Regions from separate parts of the Caulobacter sp. GW456-12-1-14-TSB4 genome, predicted to be linked through region 3. Evidence: predicted binding sites of a transcription regulator. Region 3 holds the regulator's gene; each other region holds the start of a gene.
What was found. Region 3 encodes LexA, which represses DNA repair genes until DNA is damaged. Its sites were predicted from a motif close to ATGTTCNCNANNTGTTCT; they were not measured.
Positions count from the first base shown of each region.

Region 1: AC07YH_RS05240 (ImuA family protein) is a predicted target of LexA. The motif match lies at 1,798-1,815, and genes of this name have one in related genera.
Region 2: AC07YH_RS26215 (putative DNA modification/repair radical SAM protein) is a predicted target of LexA. The motif match lies at 4,280-4,297, and genes of this name have one in related genera.

Region 1 is NZ_JBWKZF010000004.1:116,946-124,387, reverse strand. It holds gene AC07YH_RS05260 (peptidase S14) at 1-220, shown strand, start outside; gene AC07YH_RS05255 (DksA/TraR family C4-type zinc finger protein) at 320-595, shown strand; gene AC07YH_RS05250 (hypothetical protein) at 845-1,189, shown strand; gene AC07YH_RS05245 (hypothetical protein) at 1,231-1,605, shown strand; gene AC07YH_RS05240 (ImuA family protein) at 1,835-2,635, shown strand; gene AC07YH_RS05235 (DUF6504 family protein) at 2,532-4,085, shown strand; gene AC07YH_RS05230 (error-prone DNA polymerase) at 4,082-7,246, shown strand; gene AC07YH_RS05225 (hypothetical protein) at 7,256-7,442, shown strand, end outside.
Region 2 is NZ_JBWKZF010000058.1:2,518-9,959, forward strand. It holds gene AC07YH_RS26200 (ATP-binding protein) at 1-848, shown strand, start outside; gene AC07YH_RS26205 (hemerythrin domain-containing protein) at 973-1,500, shown strand; gene AC07YH_RS26210 (UdgX family uracil-DNA binding protein) at 1,583-3,046, opposite strand; gene AC07YH_RS26215 (putative DNA modification/repair radical SAM protein) at 3,046-4,266, opposite strand; gene AC07YH_RS26220 (HU family DNA-binding protein) at 4,398-4,679, opposite strand; gene AC07YH_RS26225 (AraC family transcriptional regulator) at 4,896-5,324, opposite strand; gene AC07YH_RS26230 (LysR family transcriptional regulator) at 5,628-6,551, opposite strand; gene AC07YH_RS26235 (Ohr family peroxiredoxin) at 6,612-7,034, opposite strand.
Region 3 is NZ_JBWKZF010000013.1:8,198-15,639, reverse strand. It holds gene gltX (glutamate--tRNA ligase) at 1-836, opposite strand, end outside; gene AC07YH_RS13815 (ComEC/Rec2 family competence protein) at 999-3,182, shown strand; gene AC07YH_RS13810 (isocitrate lyase/PEP mutase family protein) at 3,213-3,968, shown strand; gene lexA (transcriptional repressor LexA) at 4,035-4,742, opposite strand; partial or broken gene AC07YH_RS13800 (class I SAM-dependent methyltransferase) at 4,914-5,714, opposite strand; gene AC07YH_RS13795 (lysophospholipid acyltransferase family protein) at 5,757-6,326, opposite strand; gene trpC (indole-3-glycerol phosphate synthase TrpC) at 6,412-7,200, opposite strand; gene trpD (anthranilate phosphoribosyltransferase) at 7,197-7,442, opposite strand, start outside.

The sequences.
Region 1 (7,442 bases), on a different contig from region 3:
AACCCTGGAGCTCAACGGCCCGCTGACCTCCTGCGTGGCGTCGGTCAAGGCGGTCCTGCATGAGATCGAGCACTCGATCGCCATCCAGAACGAGGGCTTCGCCAACCTGATCGCCGGCTCCTCGGTCGACATGGCCACCGTGCTCGAACGCGCCCCGTCCAACTGGTACATCGAAGCCGAGGAAGCCCGGGCTCTGGGCCTGATCCGAGCCGTGATCTGATCACCGATCCCGCGACAATTCGCCTCCGACGCCAACGACGGTCGCGGCTGGCGACATGGGTGAGGGTTTCCCATCTAACAGGCTGACAAACCACGGGAGTTGACGACAGACATGGCCGGCGGCTGGACCCATGACGGCGGTGTGCTCGACCAGATCGAAGACACGGTCATCGACGGCGTGCTGCATGCGCGCGCGCGTCTGCCCAGCGGCGAAGGCGCGCTGACCTGCGACGAATGCGGCGAGGATATTCCGCTGGCCCGGCGCAAGGCCCTGCCCGGCGCGCGCACCTGCGTGACGTGCCAGTCGGGCCGCGACAAGCGCCTGGTCATCGGGGGCATCAACCGGCGCGGCAGCAAGGACAGCCAGCTGCGCTGACAAAGATCATCGGTTCGGCGATCGGCGCGCCTTCACGGCCGCGCCATCACGCGCGATGCCGAGGCGGTCGATGTCTGGCTGCGCGCGCCGTGGAAGGAGGCTATCGCCCTGTAGCGACCCTTGCCGGCCGAGGACCTGCGGGTGATCGACCCGCCGCCCAAGCGCGAGGCCGTGGCGGCCTGAAGAGATTTTGATCCCGAGCCAGGCGGGGCGCGGCGGTCGGCGACGTCATCGGTTGAGGAGGTCGCCATGCTCGAGCAGGATTTTCGCATGTGCGCGCGCACGATCGGCGTCGAGCAGCGCTTGGCCGCCTTGATCCTCGATTGCGAAAAGGCCATGGCCGACTATCCCGAGGGCGGCGATCGCCGCTGGTACTGGCGGCTGGAGGACCAGCACCGCCGGCTGCTATCGCCTGACTTGCGGATGATCGTGGCGGTGACCACGCGCCTGGTCGAGGAGACGCCGGCCTTGGCGCCGCCGGTCGCCGCCGCGCTGCGGGTCCTGCTCGCCAAGCGCCCAGACCTGGCGCCGTTCCACACGCGGCTGGTGGCGATGAGCCGTCTAGGCGCTTCCCCGCGCGCCCTGGCGAGCTAGGCTCGCCGGCCACCCTTGCGCGGTTAGCGCGTTGAGTCGGGATGAGGCTGGCGCTTTCCGATCCCGAGGCTCCGATCGACTACTGGCGCGCCGTCGCGCGGCGCGGCGTCATGGCCGTGGGCTTTTCGGTGTGGCGGTTCGCCGGCGAGACCTGGCTGGGCGCTCGGATGCTGGCGCCCCAGACGGGGCTGGTGCGGCGCGCGGCCTATGCCGCGATCGAGATCGACAAGGCCATCGCCCTGGAGACCGGTCCCGACGAGGGTGTCCGCCAGGCATTGGCCCACGCCCTGGAAGCGGGCCCCGCGCCAGTCCAGCAGGCCGCCTACCAAGCGCTCTTGGTCGAGCGGCTCTGGCGGGCCATCGCGGCTTGCCCGGCCCAACGCCTTGCCGCCCTGGCCGCGCCGCACGAGGACTAACCGCCCTGGGCCCAAGATATGGGCGAACGGTGGGCATCGACACGCCTGACGCGAAGCTTGCGGCAAGGCTTACGTCAGCTTCGGTCGCCGCTGAAAAATTGTGATTCCCGCCAAGGCCTTGCGCTGCCTGGATTCCACGACAAGCGCGCGCCTGCGCCGCACCGGGCGCCGATTGACTCCATGGTCAAGCCGAGAACAAAGCTAGAACAACTTCGTTTTACCTCCGGACATGACCCTGACACCCGCCCCCGCCCCATCGTCGGCTCCAAGCCCGGTCACGCTCGCCGCCCTGCGTCGCCAGGTCCGCGCCGTCGAGGCGCAGGATCGTGCGACCCATGCGGTGCTGCCGTTCGGCGTCGCGCCGCTCGACGCGCGGCTGCCGGGCGGCGGATTGGCGCTGGGGGCCCTTCACGAAGTGGCCGGCGGCGCCGACGAGGCCCTGCACGGCGCGGCGGCGGCGCGGTTCGCGGCCGGCATCCTGGCAAGGGCCCAGGGCGAGGTCCTGTGGTGCCGGCGCCAGGCCGATCTCTTCGCCCCGTCTCTGGCTCAGGTCGGCCTGCCGCCCGAACGGGTGATCTTCGCCGACGCGGGCGACGAGGCCGGCGTGCTGGCGGCCATGGAGGAAGGCTTGCGCTGGCCGGGCCTGGCCGGCGTCGTCGGTGAGGTCGGCAAGCTCTCGATGACCGCTTCCCGGCGCCTCCAGCTGGCGGCCGAGAAAAGCGGGCAACTGGCCATCGCGGTGCGACGATGGCGGCGCGTGGCCGACGCGGCCGATCTTGGCCAGCCGACGGCCGCCCAGACCCGCTGGCGGGTCTCGCCCCTGCCCTCCTCTCCGCTGCCTGTGCCCGGCGTGGGCCGTCCCCGCTGGTTTCTCGAACTTCTCCGCTGCCGCGCCGGCGACGCCTTCGACATCGAGCTAGAAGCCTGTGACGCAAAGGGTCATCTCCGTCTTCCTGCCCCGCTGGCCCACCGACCGGCTGGCGCGCGCGCACGGTCAGGCGATTACAGCCAAGGCCGCGCCGTCGCTTGAGACGGCGTCCGAAGCGCCGATCGTGATGGTCGGGCGGATCGGCCGCCGCCGGGCCATCGCGCACATGAACCTGGCGGCGGCCAAGACCGGCCTGCGCATCGGCCAGGCGATCGCCCACGCCACCGCGCTAGTTCCTGGCCTGGTGTTGCACGACCTGGACGCCGAGGCCGACCTGGCGGCCCTGCAGCGCCTGGCGCTCTGGGCCCAGCGGCTCTATTCGCCCAGCGTCGCGGCCGATCCGCCCGACGGGCTGGTCATCGACGCCACCGGCTGCGCTCACCTGTTCGGCGGCGAGGAGAAAATGCTGATCGACATCCGCGATCGGCTCACCAAGGCGGGCCTATCGGCCAAGGTGGCGATCGCCGACAGTTGGGGCGGCGCCCACGCCCTGGCCCGCTACAGCCTGCGCCCAGTCTTCGTCGTGCCGCCAGGCGCGCTTGGCCGCGAGCTTCATCCCCTGCCGGTCGCGGCCCTGCGCCTGCCCGCCGCGCTCGTCCAGGCCTTGGCCAAGCCGGGCTTGGACACCATCGGCGAACTGGACGCCACGCCCAAGGGGCCCCTAGCCCATCGCTTTGGCCTCGAGCCCATCCGGCGCCTCGACCAGGCTCTGGGCCGTGAGCGCGAGCCGATCGAGCCGGTGTTCGCGCGCGAGACCCTGCGCGCGGCCAAGATCTTCGCCGAGCCGATTGGGGCGCCCGAGACCCTGGCGCGCTATCTGGGCGAGCTGACCGTCGAACTGTGCGCCGCGCTCGAAGGCGCCAGCCTGGGGGCCAGGGCGCTCGACGCCTTCTTCTTTCGGGTCGACAACCGCATCGAGACCGCGCGCCTTGGCCTGTCGGCCCCTTCGCGCGATGCGCCGCGGCTGGCCAAGCTCTTGTGCGAGAAACTCGAGAAGATCGATCCGGGCTTTGGGATCGACAGGATGGTGCTGGCCGCGCCGGGGGCCGAAACCTTGGCCTACAAGCAAGGCGACGCGCTTGCCGGCCGCCGCGCCGGCGCGGATCTGTCGGGCCTGATCGACACGCTCGCCCTAAGACTGGGGGCGCAGAGCGTTTACCGGCTAGCCAGCGCCGACAGCGACATCCCCGAGCGCAGCGTGCGCAAGGCGTCGGCGCTGGAACGGCCAGTCGGCTTTTCCTGGCCCGTCGACTGGCCGCGCCCCACCCGCTTCTTCCCGCGTCCCGAGCCGATCGAGACCGTGGCGCTGCTGCCCGACCAGCCGCCGGCCTCTTTCACCTGGCGCGGGGTGCGCCGGCGCGTGCGCTGCGCCGACGGTCCTGAGCGGGTGTTTGGCGAATGGTGGAAGGCCGACGCCGAGCTGGCGCGTTCGCGCGACTACTTCCAGGTCGAGGACGAAGGCGGCGAGCGCTATTGGATCTTCCGGGACGGCGATGGCGAGGATCCGACCAGCGGCAGCCAGCGCTGGTTCATGGCCGGGGTTTTTGGATGAACAACCTCGCCCAAGCCTTTGAAGACCTTGGCGACTATGTCGAGCTGCATTGCGCCTCCCACTTTTCGCTGCTGCGCGGCGCCTCCTCGCCAGCCGAGCTCTTCGACGAGGCCGCGCGCCTGGGCTATCGGGCTTTGGCGCTGTGCGATCGCAACAGCCTGGCGGGGATGGTCCAAGCCCATGTCGCGGCGAAAGCCGTAGGCCTTCGCCTGATCGTCGGCTGCGAACTGGTGCTGCGCGATGGCATGACCGTGCTGGTCTATCCCACCGACCGGGCCGCCTATGGCCGGCTTTGCCGTCTTCTGTCCCTGGGCAAGGCCCGGGCCGGCAAGGGCGCTTGCGACATCGATCACGCCGACCTGGCCGCCCATGCCCAGGGGCTGATCGCCATCCTCGTCCCCGATCTGGCCGACGATCTTTGCGCCCGCCAACTGGCGCGGCTGTCGGCGATCTTCGGCGCCGACGCCCATGTCGCCCTGACCTTGCGCCGTCGCCCGGGCGAGGCCCTGCGGCTCTACGACCTGGAGCAGCTGGCGCGGGCAGCCGGGGTGACGCCGGTGGCGACCAATCGCGTGCTCTTCCACCACAAGGACCGGCGGATGCTGCAGGACGTTGTCACCTGCATCCGCGAACATACGACCATCGACGACGTCGGCTTTCGGCGCGACCGCCATGCGGGCCGGGAACTGCGGGCGCCGGGCGAGATGGTGCGGCGCTTTTCGCGCCATCCCGCCGCCCTCGACGCTTCGCTGATCATCGCCCGGCGTTGCGGATTTTCGCTCGACGAGCTGAGCTATCAATATCCGCGCGAGGTCGCCGCCGAGGGAGAGAGCGCGCAACAAACCCTCGAGCGCCTGACCTGGGCGGGGGCCGACCAGCGCTTTCCCGAAGGGGTGACGCCGCAGGTGCGGCGGATCCTCGACCATGAGCTGCGCCTGATCGGCAGCCTCGGCTACGCGCCCTACTTCCTGACCGTCAATTCGATCGTCGCCTATGCCCGCAGCCAGGACATCCTGTGCCAGGGGCGCGGGTCGGCCGCCAATTCGGCGGTCTGCTACGTGCTGGGGATCACCTCGATCGACCCTGAGCGAAACGACCTGCTATTCGAGCGCTTCGTCAGCGCCGAGCGTGACGAGCCGCCCGACATCGACGTCGACTTCGAGCACGGCCGGCGCGAGGCGGTGATGCAATGGGTGTTCGAGACCTATGGCCGTCACCGCAGCGCCATCGTCGCGGTCGTGCATCGCTTCCGGCCGCGCGGCGCGGTGCGCGACGTCGGCAAGGTGCTGGGCCTGCCCGAGGACATGACCAAGGGTCTGTCGAGCCAGATCTGGAGTTTCAGCCGCGAGGACATCGAGGAAAAGCACGCGCGCGACATGGGCCTGGATCTGTCGGACCGACGCCTGCGCCTGACGCTGGAGCTGGCCCAGCAGCTGCTCAACACGCCGCGCCAGTTTTCCCAGCATCCCGGCGGCTTTGTCCTGACCCACGACCGGCTCGACGAGCTCGTGCCGATCGAGCCGGCGCGGATGAAGGACCGGCAGATCATCGAATGGGACAAGGACGACATCGACGCGCTGAAGTTCATGAAGGTCGACTGCCTGGCGCTGGGCATGCTGACCTGCCTCAAGCGCGGCCTGAATTTGTTAAAGGATCACAAGGGCGTCGCGCTGGATCTTGCGACCATCCCGCCAGAGGACCCGCGCACCTATGCGATGGTCCGCCGGGCCGACACTCTGGGAGTCTTCCAGATCGAGAGCCGCGCGCAGATGGCCATGCTGCCGCGCCTGAAACCGCGGTCGTTCTACGACCTGGTCATCGAGGTGGCGATCGTGCGGCCAGGTCCGATCCAGGGCGACATGGTCCACCCCTATCTGCGGCGGCGCGAGGGCAAGGAAGCGGTGACCTATCCCAAGGCCGAGCTGGAGGCGGTTCTGGGCAAGACCCTTGGGGTGCCGCTGTTCCAGGAACAGGCCATGCGGGTGGCCATCGAATGCGCCGGGTTCACGCCCGGCGAGGCCGACCAGCTGCGCCGGGCCATGGCCACCTTCAAGTTCACTGGCGGGGTAAGCCACTTCAAAGACAAGCTGGTGGGCGGCATGGTCGCGCGCGGCTATCCGGAGGACTTCGCCCAAGCCACCTTCAGCCAGCTGGAGGGCTTTGGCTCCTACGGTTTCCCGGAAAGCCACGCGGCCAGCTTCGCGCTGCTGGCCTATGCCTCGTCCTGGCTCAAATGCCATCATCCGGAGGTATTTTGCGCCGCCCTCCTCAACAGCCAGCCGATGGGCTTCTACCAGCCGGCCCAGATCGTGCGCGACGCCATCGAGCACGGGGTGGCGGTGCGGCCCATCTGCGTCAACGCCTCGCGCTGGGACTGCACCCTGGAGGAAAAGCCGGACGGGTCGCTGGCCGTGCGCCTGGGATTGCGCATGGTCGGCAAGCTGGCGCAGGACGAGGCCGCCCGGCTGGTGCTGGCGCGCGGCGATGGGCCTTACGCCTCGATCGCCGACCTTTGGCGGCGCGCCCATATCGGGACCGGCGCCTTGACCCGCCTGGCCGAAGCCGACGCGTTCGGGCCAGCCCTGGGCCTGGCGCGCCGCGAGGCCGGCTGGGCCATCAAGGGCCTGCGCGATGTCGCGCTGCCGCTCTTCGATCAGCCCGACGCCTGCGAACTCAACGAGCCTGATCCTGGACTCAAAGCCATGACAGAGGGTCGCGAGATCATCGAAGACTACAGCCACGTGGGCCTCTCACTACGCCGCCATCCCCTGGCCCTGCTGCGCCAGGACCTGCAAGGCTTGGGGCGCGTCTCCTGTCAGGTCGCCGCCGGCGCGAAAGACGGCCGCCGGATCAGGACCGCGGGGTTGGTGCTGGTGCGCCAGATGCCCGGCACGGCCAAGGGGGTGATGTTCATGACCATCGAGGACGAGACGGCGGTGTCCAACCTGGTGATCTGGAAGACCCTCTACGAGGCTCAGCGCCGCATCGCTCTGGGCGCGCACCTGATCGGCGTGGACGGCCGTATCCAGCGCGAGGGCGACGTCGTCCACCTGGTCGCTCACAAGCTCCATGATCTCACGCCGCTGATGGCGACCTTGCAGGATCGCGGGGCCGACGCCGGCGACCTCGCCTGGGCTCGCCGCAGCCGCAACTTCTGCTAGGCTAGGATCATGATCCCGACCGTGACCCTGAGCTATATTCTCAACGGCGCCGCGCCGGTGGCCGAGCCCGATCCGGAGGCTTGGCGGGCCTGGATGCGGGCCGCCCAGCAGGATGGCCGGCGCATCGTGGCCAAGACGCAGATCAATCCACGGATCGAGGTCTCGACGGTGTTTACGGGCATGGACCGCGGACCGG
Region 2 (7,442 bases), on a different contig from region 3:
TGCTGGACCGCTCGCTGCGCGAGGACGTGGCGGTCGAGATGAAGCTGGCCCCCGACCTGTGGCGCGTCGAGGTCGACGCCTCGCAGCTGGAAGTGGCGGTGCTGAACATCGCCATCAACGCCCGCGACGCCATGCCCGACGGCGGCACCATCACCATCGAGGGCCGCAACGAGCCTTCGGGCAAGCCGGACGGCGTGGGCGACATGGTGCGCCTGTCGATCCGCGACACCGGCGTCGGCGTCGCGCCCGAAGTGCTGAGCCGACTGTTCGAGCCGTTCTTCACCACCAAGGCGGTCGGCAAGGGCACAGGGCTGGGCCTGTCCCAGGTCTATGGCTTCGCGCGCTCGTCGGGCGGCGAGGCGGGGATCGAGAGCGTGCTGGGCGAGGGCACGACGATCTGGATGCGGATCCCGCGCTCGACCAAGGCCCTGGCGCAGGAGGCCGTGTCGATCGCCTTGCCGGGGCCGGGAGACACCGAGCGCCGCATCCTGATGGTCGAGGACGACGACAGCGTCGCCCAGCTGGTCGAGGAGATGCTGCGCGAGCTGGGCTATGACGTGGTCCGGGCCGGCGACGCCCTGGCGGCGCTGGAGACCCTGCGCCAGGACATCGCCTTCGACCTGGTGTTCAGCGACATGGTCATGCCGGGCGATGTCGGCGGGCTGGACCTGGCGCGCGACATCCAGCGGCTGCGGCCCGACCTGCCGGTCATCCTGACCACCGGCTACAGCGCCGCCGCCGCCGCCGCGACGAACGAGGGCCGGCGGGTGCTGATCAAGCCCTACCGCATCGAGTTGCTAGCCACCGAGCTGGACGCGGTGTTCTCGGGCGTCAAGCGGGCGAGCTAAGTCGGTCGACTGTCGGTCTTCCGACACTGAAAATGCTTTTCAATTAAGAGTTTATCGCAAGAGGAACACGCGTTGAGGCGTGCGGGTTTGTTGGCGGTCGGGGGACATCCGAGGGAGAATTTCCATGGCCGCCGCTACCAAGACCACGACCAAGTCCGCCAAGCCGCGCCGCACGCGTCGCACCGCCCGCCGCGATCCGCTGGCCATCAGCCTGCTCAAGAAGGACCACCGCGAGGTGGCCGCCATGTTCGACGAGTACGAGCAGCTGGAGAGCGACGCCGAGAAGCTGGCCCTGTTCAACAAGATCGCCCTGGCCCTGAAGGTCCACACCCAGATCGAGGAAGAGATCCTCTATCCGGAGGAGCGCGGCGAGGTCGATGACGACCTGCTGGACGAGGCCTATGTCGAGCACGACGGGGCCAAGAAGCTGATCGCCGAGATCGAGGCGATGAAGCCCGGCGACCAATATTACGACGCCAAGGTCAAGGTGCTGGGCGAGTACATCACTCACCACGTCAAGGAAGAGGAACAACCCGGCGGCCTGTTCTCGCAAGCCAAGAAGGGCGACGAGGACCTGGAGGCCATGGGTGAGCGTATGAAAGCCCGCAAGGAAGAGCTTATGGCGGAGTACGGCGGCAAGGCCGCTCATTAGCCGCTGACTTTTCTCCTCCCCCTTTGGGGGAGGTGGCCCAGAGGGCCGGAGGGGGCAGCGCGGCCTATGCCGAGCTGCCCCCTCAGTCGGCTTCGCCGCCAGCTCCCCCAAAGGGGGAGCAGAGCCCCGCCAGCTCCCCTGCCAGCCGCAGATCCTCCACGAACTCCCCATAAGCCCGCGCCCGCGCCTCCTCGTCCGGCAGGCGCAGCAGGAACGACGGGTGATAGGTCACCACGCCCTGGGCCTGGTCCGATAGTGGCAGCGCCTTGCCGCGATTGGCGCCGATCGGCGTCGGCTTGCCGATCACGCCCAGCGCCGCCGTCGCGCCCAGCATGACGATCACCCTTGGCTTCACCAGCCGCCGCTCGGCGTCCAGCCACCAGCGGCAGGCGGTGACCTCGCCTCGATCGGGGGTCTTGTGGATGCGCCGCTTGCCGCGCGGCTCGTGCTTGAAGTGCTTCACGGCGTTGGTGACATAGGTCCGGTCGCGCGCCACGCCGGCCTCGGCCAGGGCCCTGTCGAACACCTGGCCGGCGGGGCCGACGAAGGGCCGGCCCGCAAGGTCCTCCTGGTCGCCGGGCTGTTCGCCGACGAACATCAGCCGCGCCTTGGCCGCCCCTTCGCCCGGCACGCCCTGGGTGGCGTCACGCCAGAGGTCGCAGCGGCGGCACAGCTCGACCCCGGCGGCGATGTCGTCCAGCGAGGTCGGCAGCGAGCCGTCATACGAAGCGTCGCGGGCGTGGCGCAGGGCGGCCTTCAGCTTGCGTTCGGGCGGCTTGCTGGGATGGGCGGCGACCATGGCCGTGGCGCGCTCCTGCGCGGTTTCGATCAGCTCCGGAATGAGCGCCGCCTCGGGCAGGTTCCGCCAGTAGCGCTTGGGCATCTCCTGGCGCATCTGTTTCGGGTTCAGGCGGGCAGGGTTGAAGATCGAGGCGTAGTAGGTGCGCCAGAGCTCTTCCTGGGCGTCCTCGGACGGCGCGTCGGCGGGATCGGCGCCTTCGGACACCATCAGCCGCTCGCGGTCCCAAGCCACGCAGGCGTCGGGCGTCAGGATGGTCCAGTCCATATTGGTGAAGCGGCGGACGAAGAAGCCGGCGGTGGCCTCGGTGACGCGGTGAGCCGGCTCGAACCAGGCGGCGTAGGTCTCCATCGCCGCGCCCTCGATCAGCCGAAAGCGCACGAAGGCCTTCATCTTGTGGGCCGAGCGGCTGACGGCCTTGGCCATGTCGCGGGCCCGGGCCATGTCGGGATCGGCCGGATTGTCGATCAGCCGCGGTTCGCGCTCCAGCCGCCAGAGGATGCGGTAGAGCAGGGCGAAGCGATCCGCCGCGCGGTTCTGGATCACCTGCTCGGCCAGCTCGACGAAGGCGGCGGGGACGGTGAAACTGCCTCCGGTGACAGGCGGGGCAGGGGCGTCGAAGTCGAACAGCTCCCGCTCCACGGTCCACACCACCGCCTGCGGCTCCACGCCTTCGGCCCGCAGCGCCCGCGCGGCCGCGCGCCAGCCGGCGAAGTCGATCTCGGACGCCAGCCGCACCACGCGCATCAGAACAGGCTCAGTTGCTGGGGCGGGACGAGCGCCGCCTTCAGGCTCTCGCGATCGGTCAGGGCGCCCGGCGTCCAGTCGGCGGTGACCACGAAGGCCCTGGCGCGCTTCAGGACGGCCCCGACGCGCTTGAGATCATCGAGGGTCAGGCGCGTCACCTTGCGGGCCGCCAGGATGCGCTCCACGGCCTTGGCGCCGATGCCCGGCACACGCAGCAGCGTTTCCTTGTCGGCGGTCTGGATATCGATCGGGAACTTCGCCCGGTTGCGCAGCGCCCAGCTGGTCTTGGGATCGACGGTGAGGTCCAGGTCCTCGCCCTCGGCGACGATCTCGGGCCGCTCGAAGCCGTAGAACCGCATCAGCCAGTCGGCCTGGTACAGGCGGTGCTCGCGCAGCAACGGCGGCCGCGCCAGGGGCAGGCGATGGCTGGCGTCCGGGATCGGGCTGAAGGCGGAGTAGTAGACTCGGCCCAGGCGATACGCGCCGTAGAGGTTGGCGCTGCGGGCCAGGATGTCGCCGTCCTTGGCCGCATCCGCCCCGACGATCAGCTGGGTCGACTGGCTGCGGGCGAAGGACCGCTTGCCGGCCTTCTTGGCCGGTTCGGCGTGGTCGTCGATCGCCAGGCGCATGCGGCCCATGGCGCGCTTGATGTCGGTGGGGCTCTTCTCGGGGGCGAGGGCCGCCAAATCGTCGTCGCGCGGCAGCTCGATATTGATCGACACCCGGTCGGCATAGAGCCCGGCCTCGGCCGCCAGCTCCGGCGAGGCCTCGGGGATCAGCTTCAGGTGGATGTAGCCTCGGAAGTCGTGGTCCAGCCGCAGCGACTTCGCCACCCGGACCATCTCCTCCATCGTGTAGTCGCCCGTGCGGATGACGCCCGAGGACAGGAACAGGCCCTCGATATAGTTGCGCTTGTAGAAGTTCAGGGTGAGGTCGACGACCTCCTTCACCGTGAACCGCGCCCGGGGCGTGTTCGAGGACACGCGGTTGATGCAGTAGGCGCAGTCGTAGATGCAGAAGTTGGTCAGCAGGATCTTCAGCAGGCTGATGCACCGCCCGTCGGGCGCATAGGCGTGGCAGATGCCCATGCCCTCGGTCGAGCCGATACCCTGGCCGCCGACGGAGTTTCGTTTCTCGGCGCCGGAGGAGGCGCAGGACGCGTCGTACTTGGCGGCGTCGGAGAGAATAGCGAGCTTGCGTCTGAGATCGAGAACGGCCATGCGGCCTAAGTTATCGTTCTCTTTTTGTTCTGAATAGTCTTCACGCGCGACAGAGGCATGGAGCACAATGTCGCGCGTGAATAGCAACGTCGAGAAGCGGACACTTGAGCGTCCGCCTCTCGCCGAAAGGCTTAGCCGTTGACGGCGTCCTTCAGTTGCTTGGCCGGCGTGAAGGCGACCTTCTTGCTGGCGGCGATTTCGATGGTCGCGCCCGTGGCCGGGTTGCGGCCGGTGCGGGCCGGCTTGGCCTGGACCTTGAACTTGCCGAAGCCCGGGATCGAGACTTCTTCGCCCTTCACGGCGGCGTCGGAGATCGACTTGAAGACGCCGTCGATGATGGCCTTGGCTTGGGTCTTGGTCAGCTTGTCGTCAGCGGCGACAGCGGCGTCGACCAGATCGGAAACGTTCGTCATCTCTAAGCTCATTCCTGTGAATCAGGGAAATGTAAGCCTGACGAGCCCGATCGCGTTTGTCACCCGTTAGGGAAGGTTAAAAAGCCGATTCACGGGGACAAAACGCCCGTGGGCCGGGGATTTTTACGAATTCGCCGCCTGCGGAACGGTCAAGCTGGGCGAAAAAGCGTTAACGACCGTCCGCAAAGCTGACTTTCGCCTGATTCACTGAAGGCCTCACTGAAGGGCGATTCCCGCCTGAGTCGGGGTCCAGCGAGCCCGGCGCCAGGCCAGCGGGCTCTGGCCGACATGCTGGCGGAAGAGGCGCGACAGGTGGCTCTGGTCGGCCAGGCCGACGGTCAGGGCGATCTGCGAGAGCGGCTCGCTGGTGGTCAGCATCAGGTCGCGGGCAAGGGCCATGCGCTCGGCGGTGATGTAGGCGTGGGGAGCGACGCCGAAGCTCTGCTTGAAGGCGCGGCCGAAGTGGCTGACCGACAGACGCGCCAGGCCGGCCAGTTCCTCGACCGAGATGTTGCGGTCCAGATTGCCGTCGATATGGGCCTCGACCATCCGCACCTGCCAGGGGGCGAGACCGCCACGGGCGATGTCGAAAGCGGCTTCGCGGTCCTGGGTTTCGCTGCGGACCTGGATCTTGCTGGCGTCCATCGTCTTGCTCCGGGGTGTGTGTTTCCTTGAGCAAAGGAGTAGGCGCACGGCGTTCGGTCGATAATCCGGTGTTTTGGTTCTTCAGTGTTTCCAAAACTGCACTAATGCGCGGAGGGGGAGCTATTGGGCGATGGGGGCTTCTCTTCCCTTGTCATCCCGGAAGCCTCGCAGAGGCTGTCCGGGACCCAGGGGGTGCGTGAATGCTGTGCCGGCCGCCCCTGGGTCCCGGACAAGCGCTTCGCGCTTTCCGGGATGACAAGGTTTAGGGAAGCTGTTCGGTCGAGGCCGGAGCGTCGCTCGTGATCAATGCTCGATCCCGTGCGCCCAGGGCTGGCGGGAGAAGTTCTCGCGCAGGAATTCCAGCAGCACCCGCATCCGCGCCGGCCGGGCGCGGCCCGGCGGGGTGACCAGGTGCACGGGGACGGGGACCAGGGTCCAGTCCTTGAGGACCTCCACCAGCTGGCCCGACTGCAGCTCGTTCCAGATATAGACCTCGGGCTGCAGGGTCAGGGCCAGGCCCTCCAGCAGCATGGGCACCGCCGCCAGGCCGTTGTTCATGCGGAACGTCCCCTGGACCATCACCAGGCGCTCGCCGTGCACCGGGTGGAAGAAGCGCCACTCCTGGGCCTCGCGCACATGGGTGTAGACCATGATCGGCATCTTCAGGACGTCTTCGGGCTGCTCGGGATAGCCGTACTTCTCGAACAGGGCCGGGGCGCCGACCACCGGCAGGCGGTGGGCGAACAACCGACTGGCCCGCATCGAGGAGTCGGCCAGCTGCCCGACCTTGATCACGCCGTCGAAGCCGTCGGCGATCAGGTCGATCTTGTTGTCGGTGATGTGCAGGTCGAGTTCGATCTCGGGATAGCGCTTGAGGAACTCGGGGACCAGCGGGGCCAGGGTCCGCACCCCGAACGCGCCGGTGCAGGCCAGGCGGATCAGGCCGCGCGGTACGGCGGCCTCCTCCAGGATCTCGGCCTCGATGGTCTCGCCGTCATTGAGGATGCGGGCGGCGCGCTCCAGCGAGGCGCGACCGCTCTCGGTCAGGGACAGTTGGCGGGTGGTGCGGTGGAGCAGGGTGGTGCGCATCCGCTCCTCCAGCCGGGTCACGGCCTTGGAGACGGTGGTCTTGGCCAGGCCCAGCTCCTCGGCGGCGGCGGAGAACGAGCCGCGCTCGGCCACCTTGGCGAAGATCGCCCAGGCCTCGAAGTCCGGCAGATGCGGCATGTGGTGGTTCCCCGAGCGAGTCGCCAAAACGACTTGGGGGATCGAAGCGCGATGCGGGCCTTACGTCACCTGGATTCGCACCTGGGTGACCTCGCGGAGGGCGCGGGAGTAGGGGCACAGCGCATCGGCGTGGGCGACCAGGGTGTTGGCGTCTTCCGAAGCCATGCCGGCTAGGTCGATGGAGAGACCGATGCGCAGGGCCAGCTTCGGATCGTCCTGCGGACGGCCGACAGCGACCGTGGCGGTGACGTTGGCGTCCTGGGCGACGCTCATGTCCAGCTCGGCGGCGGCGGTGCGCAGGGCTTCCAGGAAGCAGGCCGCGTAGGCCGCCGCGAACAACTGCTCGGGATTGCTGCCCGCGCCGCCGCGCCCGCCCAGAGCCTTGGGCGTCGACAGGCTGACCTTCAGCGCCCCATCGACGCTGCCGACCCAACCGCCGCGTCCGCCGACGGCGGTGGCCTGGGTGGAATAGAGGATGTTCATGCCGAGGGTCTCCTGCCGCGGAGACACCGCGGCAGGAGGAAGGTAGGGCGCGGGCAGGTCCAGGATTATCCGGCTGCGGGGCACATCATTGGTGACGGTTTGGCGGCAATCCCCGGCGAGGAATGGGAATTGACCCCCTCTCTCTTTGAGAGAGGGAGGGGCCCGCGCCGCAGGCGTGGGAGGGTGAGAGGTTAGGCGAAGCCGGTGGCCGGTTTGCACATCTCGCTGTGTTTTCAGGCTTATTCGGAGAGGGTGTGACCTCTCACCCTCCCATGCTGCGCATGGGCCCCTGCCTCTCTCTAGGAGAGAGGGTTTTGGATGACGCACGAGCGTTCACCGCCTTCCATCCTCCCCCTCAAAACCTGCCGTACAGTTCTCCCACCTCGTCGCGAGGAAAGGGCGCATGGC
Region 3 (7,442 bases):
ACCTCGTCGTCGCCGTGACCCCAGCCGAGGCGCGCCAGGTAGTTGCGCATGCCTTCGGGGATGTAGCCGAGGTCGGCGAACTCGCCGACGGCCTGGGCGCCGTGGCGCTTGCTGAGCTTGGCGCCGTCCGGGCCGTGGATCAGCGGGATGTGGGCGAAGGCCGGCACGCTCCAGTCCAGGGCCTGATAGATCAGGCTCTGGCGGGCGGCGTTGTTCAGATGGTCGTCACCACGGATCACGTGGGTGACGCCCATGTCGTGGTCGTCGACCACGACGGCGAGGTTGTAGGTCGGCGCGCCGTCGGCGCGCAGCAGGACGAGGTCGTCCAGCTCGATGTTCCTGAAGGTCACCGGACCCTTGACCAGGTCGTTGACCACGGTCTCGCCGTCCAGCGGGCCCTTGAAGCGGATCACGTGCGGGACCGCCAGGTCGCCTTCCGGAGCGTCACGCCAGGGCGAGCGGATGGCGCGGCCTTCGGCGCGGGCCTTCTCGCGGGCGACTTCCAGTTCTTCGACGGTCATCCAGCAGCGATAGGCGCGGCCGGCGTCCAGCATCTGCTGCACGGCCTCGACGTGGCGCGGGGCGCGGGTGTGCTGGAAGACGACCTCGTCGTCGGATTCCAGGCCCAGCCAGTTCAGGCCTTCGAAGATCGCGGCGACGGCGGCTTCGGTCGAGCGCTCACGATCGGTGTCCTCGACGCGAACAAGGAACTTCCCTCCCGTATGGCGTGCATATAACCAGTTGAACAGCGCCGTGCGGGCGCCGCCGATATGCAGGAAACCGGTGGGCGAGGGGGCGAAGCGCGTGACGACGCCGGAAGAGGTGGGGTTCGACATGGGCTTCAAAACTGTGGGGCTGGAGGCCGAAATGGCGTCGATGGGCGCGAACCGCAAGGTGGCTCGGGCGGGGCGTCTTAGCACGCCGCTTCGCGCCGGGCCTAGCGGTTTTCCGCATCGCGGCGAACTTGGCTTAACCGTCAAAAATACAGTGGTTTCGGTATGTTAGGCGCGGAACTTGCCGAGGTCGCGTCTGCCGCGCCAGCGGCGCGTCTGTCGTGGTCGGCCCTGAAGGCCGGGCTGCTGACGGAAGGGCGAGTCAATCTGGATCGGGCGTTTCTATGGACGCCGGTGGCGTTCGGTCTCGGCGCGGCGGGCTATCTGGAAGCTGGAGTCGAGCCGAAGCTCTGGATGCTGGCTTTGGCGGCTGGAGCGCTGGCGGCGATCTGGTGGACCGGCCAGCGCTGGAACGCGCCACGTGGCTTCGTCGTGCTGGTCAGTCTGATGGCGTTCGGGGCTACCGGCGGTCTGGCCGCCAAGATTCGCAGCGACCGCGTGGCGGCTCCACGGATGGCTGGGGAGCGGGTCGTGCGGCGGGTGGACGGCTTTGTCGTGGACGTGGTCAGTCCCGGCGCGGGCGGGACGCGTTTGCTGATCGCGCCGGTGACCGTGTCCGGCCTGCCGCCGGAGCGCACGCCTCGCCGCATTCGGGTGACGATCGGCGAGAACGAGACGCCGGCGCCAGGGCAAGCGGTGCGACTGCGGGCCATGCTGGGACCGCCGCCGCCGCCGGCTGCGCCCGGATCCTACGACTTCGCCCGCGACGCCTGGTTCGACTCGATCGGCGGCGTGGGGTTCGTGATCGGCGAGCTGGGGGAGACAGGCCTCGATCCGCCGCCCTGGCGACTGAGCCTGACCATGGCGATCAACGCTTTCCGCTGGGACTTGGCGCAACGGATCTACAACAGAATGGGACCGACCAGCGGCGGGCTCGGGGCGGCCATGGTCACCGGCCACGAGGCGTGGATTCCCCAGGCGCAGACCGACGCCATGCGTGCCTCGGGCCTGGCGCACATCATTTCGATCTCAGGCCTGCACATGGCCATCGTCGGCGGCTTCATGTTCGGCGCGGTGCGGCTGGGCGTCGCCGCCTGGCCGTGGCTGGCGCTGCGGGCGCCGGGCAAGAAGATCGCCGCCGTGGCGGGGCTGATAGCGGTGCTGGCCTATCTGGTCATCTCCGGCGCGCCGCCCCCGGCCGAGCGCTCGGCGATCACCGCCAGCGTCGCCTTCCTGGCCATCCTGTTCGACCGCCGGGCGATCACCCTGCACGGCCTGGCCGTGGCGGCGCTGGTGATCCTGGCGATGAAGCCCGAGACCGCCGGCGAGCCCGGCTTCCAGATGTCCTTCGCCGCCACCGCCGCCCTGGTGGCCCTGGCCGAGAGCTGGCCGCAGCCGGTGAAGGAGATTTCGACGCCATGGTGGATCCGCTGGCCGCAGGCGGGTTTCACCTGGCTGGCGGCCTCGGTCGCGGCGAGCCTGGTGGCGGGCCTGGCCACCGCGCCGTTCGCCATGCAGCACTTCAACCGCGTCGCCGTCTGGGGCCTGCCGGCCAATCTGGCGGTCGCGCCGCTGTCGTCGTTCGTGATCATGCCGTTCCTGGCGGTCGGGACCCTGCTGGAGCCGTTCGGCCTGGGCGCGCCGTTCCTGGCCGTGGCTGGCTGGGGCGTCGACGCCATGCTGGCCATCGCCAACGGCTTCGCCGATGCGCACGGCGCGCAGCGGATCGTCGCCAGCGCGCCGCCGCAGGTGCTGGTGGTCGCTTTCCTGGGTCTGATGGTCCTGTGCCTGTGGCGCGGCCGCCTGCGCTGGATCGGCGCGCCCCTGGCCCTGGCGGTCGCCCTATGGCCCAGGCCTGCGCCGCCGGACGCCTGGATCGCCAATGACGGGGCGACGGCCGCCGTCCGCTCCGGCGACGCGGCCGTGCTGCTGCGCACCGACGCCAAGCGGTTCGGGGCCGAGCTGTGGGCGCGTCGGCGCGGCCTGACGCCGGCGACCTGGAGCCTCTACGCCTGCGACAAGCGGATTTGCGCGCCGGAACTGGGCGCGCCCGTGCGGCTGTCACTGGTCTGGGGCCGAAAGACGCCCGACGCCGAGACGTTGTCGGGCCTGTGCATCCGCAGCGAAGTCGTGGTGATCCGTGGGCCGGCGCCGCCCAGGACTCCGCCGCTCTGCGCCGAGACCGTGCTGCTGGCGGCCGAGGATTTCGCCCGCGGCGGCGCCGCAGAACTCTATCGCCGTTCCAACGGTTGGCGCATCGTCTGGGCTCAGCCATTGCGCGGCGATCGGCCGTGGAGTCGTCCAGAGGAGAGCCGCCTGCTGACAGCCGATGTCACCAGCGGCGGGTAAAGCTTCAGCAGCACCACAGGAGTTGCCGCCATGTCGAACCCGTTCGCCGCCCGCCGCGCGGCCTTCCGCGCCCTGCATGCCGAGGGCTGCTTCGCCCTCCCGAACCCGTGGGATATCGGCAGCGCTAGGCGGCTGGAGAAGCAGGGCTTCCAGGCTCTAGCCTCGACCAGCGCCGGCATGGCCTGGGCCCTGGGCAAGGACGACGGCCAGGTCACGCGCGACGAGGTCATCGAACATCTCAAGATGCTGTGCGCCGCCACCGACCTGCCTGTGAACGCCGATTTCGAGGCCGGTTTCGCCGATAGCGCCGAGGGCGTTGGCGAAAGCGTCACCCTGGCCATCGAGGTCGGCGTTTCGGGCCTGTCGATCGAGGACTGGTCGGGCTCGGCGCTCTATGACCTGCCGGTCGCCGTCGAGCGTCTGAAGGCCGCCCGCGCCGCCATCGACGCCTCGGGTCAGGACGTGATCCTGGTCGGCCGCACCGAAGGCTATCTGCGTGGCGCCCGCGACCTCGCCCCGACCCTGGAGCGCCTGAAGGCCTATGCCGCCGCCGGCGCGGACTGCCTCTACGCCCCGGCGGTCACCGATCCGGACGAGATCAAGGCCATCGTCGAGGCCGTGGCGCCCAAGCCGGTCAACATCCTGTTCTGGGGCGGCGACATGTCGGTCGAGAGCCTGGGCGCGCTGGGCGTGCGCCGGGTCAGCACCGGCGCGGGCCTGGCCGTCGCCGCCTGGGCCGGCTTCGACGCCGCCGCCAAGCGGCTGGCGGAGGAGGGGCGGCTGTAGCCCCGATACGAAAAGGCCCCGATCCTCAAGCGAGGTCGGGGCCAATTCTCAAGTCGCCGAAACGGCCTAGTGGTAGCGGCGGATCAGGCCCACCAGCTTACCCTGCACCTCGACTTGGTCGGGGCCGAAGATGCGGGTCTCGTATTTCGGGTTGGCGGCTTCCAGGGCGATCGAGCCGCCCTTCTTGCGCAGGCGCTTGAGGGTGGCTTCCTCGCCGACCAGGGCGACGACGATCTCGCCCGAGGTGGCGGTGTCGCCCTTCTTGATGATCACGTAGTCGCCGTCGAGGATGCCGGCTTCGATCATCGAGTCGCCCTGCACCTCGAGGACATAGTGCTCGCCATTGCCCAGCATGGCCTCGGGCACCGGCAGGCGCTCGCGCTCGTGCTGGATGGCGTCGATCGGGGTGCCGGCGGCGATCTTGCCCAGGATCGGCAGGTCGCGGCTGTCATTGGCCGGAGCGGAGGACGAGACCGGCGAGGGCGGGGGCGAACCGCCGCCCTCGAACACCTGCGGGCGGAACGCGCCACGGCCCTTGGGCGGGGCGGCCGTCGTGGCCTGCTGCGGCAGCTTCACCACCTCCAGCGCCCTGGCCCGGTGAGCCAAGCGGCGGATGAAGCCGCGCTCTTCCAGGGCCGTGATCAGCCGGTGGATGCCCGACTTGGACGCCAGGTCCAGGGCCTCCTTCATCTCGTCGAACGAGGGGGAGACGCCGGTCTCCTTGATCCGCTCGTGGATGAACATCAGCAGTTCGTGCTGCTTGCGGGTGAGCATGATGACCTCGGCTGGAGCGCGGAACAAACCGCAAACCTTGCGAATGTTCTCTAGGCGTTCCGCGTTAAAGTCAAGTCGAGCGTCGTTCGCCCGAGAAAGGCGAGGAAAATCAATAGCTAGCTTGGCCGGTAAGGCAAATAGCGCCCAGAATCAAAAGCTTAACGAAAGCTTTCAGGCGCGCTTGCGGGCGATGATGATGTCCTGGTCCTGCATCGGCTGGCGGCGCCAGACGCCCAGGGCCTGGTTCAGCACGTCGAGGCCCAGGGCCTCGTACTGCGCCAGGATCGGCTCTAGGTCGTAGCCGATCACCGCCTCGGGCAGTTCCGGCGTCGCGGTCCAGCAGCCGTCCAGGGCGTGGACGAAGTCGAAGGCGATCTGGCCATTGCCGGTGTTGGCGCGGGCCTCCTCGTCGATCAGGTACCAGGAGACGATGCTGGTGCCGTGGGGCTTGAGCACCCGGGCGATCTCGCGCGCGAACTGGGCCTGGTCGGCGGCCAGCAGGTGGGTGAACACCGAGCCCAGCCAGACATAGTCGAAGCTGGCGTCCGGATAGGGGAAGACGAAGGCGCTGGCCGGCTGCGCGCCGCCCGGATTGTACCGGTCGCTGTGCATGTCGGCGTGGACGAACTCGAAGCGCGGGTCGCCGACGGCGATGTTGGCTTTGCACCAGTCGATGGCCTGGGCCATGACGTCGAAACCGGCATAGCGGCCGGCATCATTCAGATAGTCGACCAGCGGGGCGGCGGCGCGGCCGATGCCGCAGCCGACGTCGAGGAAGGCGTGGTGCGGCTGCAGGCCGGCGGCGACGAACAGCTCCTTGAACTGCTGGCCCACGCGGATGAAGTCGGCGTCGGCGGCGCCGACCAGGTGCCAGAGCTCCTGCGGCGCGGCGACGGCGTCAACGGCCGGCGGCGGCGTGGGCGTCAGCGACAGCGCGCGACGAAGCTTGGACAGGAACGCCCGCATCCGATTCCTTTCAGGAAGAGCGGCGGGACCCTAGCGAGCGATCAAGCTTCAGCCAACGGCGCTCTTCAGTTCCGGATGCTTGGGCGTGACCGGCGCATAGAACGCCGCCAGCACGGCCAGGTCCTTCTCGTAGTCGCCGCTGGGCGTCATGGCCGGACCCAGGCCGACCACCTTGCGCTTGTAGTCCATGAAGCCGGGCACCATCGGCACGCCGGCCTTCAGGGCGATGTTGTAGAAGCCGGTCTTCCAGCCGCCGGCCTTGCCGCGCGTGCCCTCGGGCGCGATCGTCAGCATGAACTCGTCGCGCCGGGCGAACTCGTCGGCCATGGCCTGGACCGTGTCGCGCGATTGCGAGCGGTCGATCGGCACGCCGCCCAGGTCCTTCATCAGCCTCTCGAACGGCCAGCGGAACAGCGAGGCCTTGCCCATGAAGCTGAGCTTCAGGTTCAGCGCGTCGGCCGCGCCCAGGAAGTAGACGAAGTCCCAGTTGCTGGTGTGCGGCGCGGCGATGATCACGAACTTGCGGGTCGTGGTCGGGGCCGCGCCCTCGATCGTCCAGCCCTCGCGCTTGAAGAAGGCGACGAGGGACCAGTTCACCACGCGGGCGATCCAATGCATGCGCGTTTCCTCGCGTGGCGGCTTCTTGTTGAGGAGACTGTGATCGGGCGGGACGGAAAACGCCAGATGGCGCGTACCCGATCCGTCAGCCGAGCAGGGCCTTGGTGGCGGCCGTGACGTCGGCCTGGCGCATCAGGCTTTCGCCAACCAGCATGGCCTTGGCGCCGGCGGCTTCCATCCGCACGACGTCGTCGTGGGTGAAGAGGCCGCTTTCGGTAACCAGCAGGGCGTTCTTCGGAGCCTGCGCCGCCAGCCGTTCGGTGACGGCCAGGTCGACGACGAAGCTCTTCAGGTCGCGATTGTTGATGCCGACGAGATCCGAGCCCAGGGCGCCGGCGCGTTCCATCTCGGCCTCGTCATGGACTTCCACGAGGGCGTCCATGCCCAGGCGCTTGGCCTCGGCCATCAGCTCGGCGGCCAGGACGTCGTCGATCATCGCCAGGATGACCAGGATGGCGTCGGCGCCCAGGGCGCGGCTCTCGGCCACCTGCCAGGGATCGACCAGGAAGTCCTTGCGGATGCAGGGCAGGGCGGTCGCGGCGCGGGCGTCGATCAGATAGGCGTCGGCGCCCTGGAAGCTGGGGCCGTCGGTCAGCACCGACAGGCAAGCTGCGCCGCCGGCTTCATAGTTGCGAGCCAGGGCCGGCGGATCGAAGTCAGCGCGGATCAGGCCCTTGGACGGCGAGGCCCTCTTGATCTCGGCGATCAGGGACAGCTTGCCGGGCGCGTGGCCGTGGATCAGGGCGCGCTTGAAGCCGCGCGGCGACGAGGCGTTCTTGGCCGCGTTTTCGAGAGCGCCCAGCGTGCGGCGGCGCTTGCGGTCGGTGACCTCGTCACGCTTGTAGGCGGCGATCTTGGCGAGGATGTCGGTCACGCGGGTGCTTCCGTATTGGTGGCGGCCACCAGGCCGGCGAGGGCGACCTTGGCGCGGCCTTCGTCGATGACGTCGGCGGCCAGTTCGATGCCCTCGACCAGGGTCTCGACCTTGTCGGCGACCAGGAAGGCCGCGGCGGCGTTCAGCAGCACGATGTCGCGATAGGCGCCCTTTTCGCCGTCGAACAGGCGGGTGAGGGCGGCGGCGTTGAAGTCCGGATCACCGCCGGTGATGTCCGACAG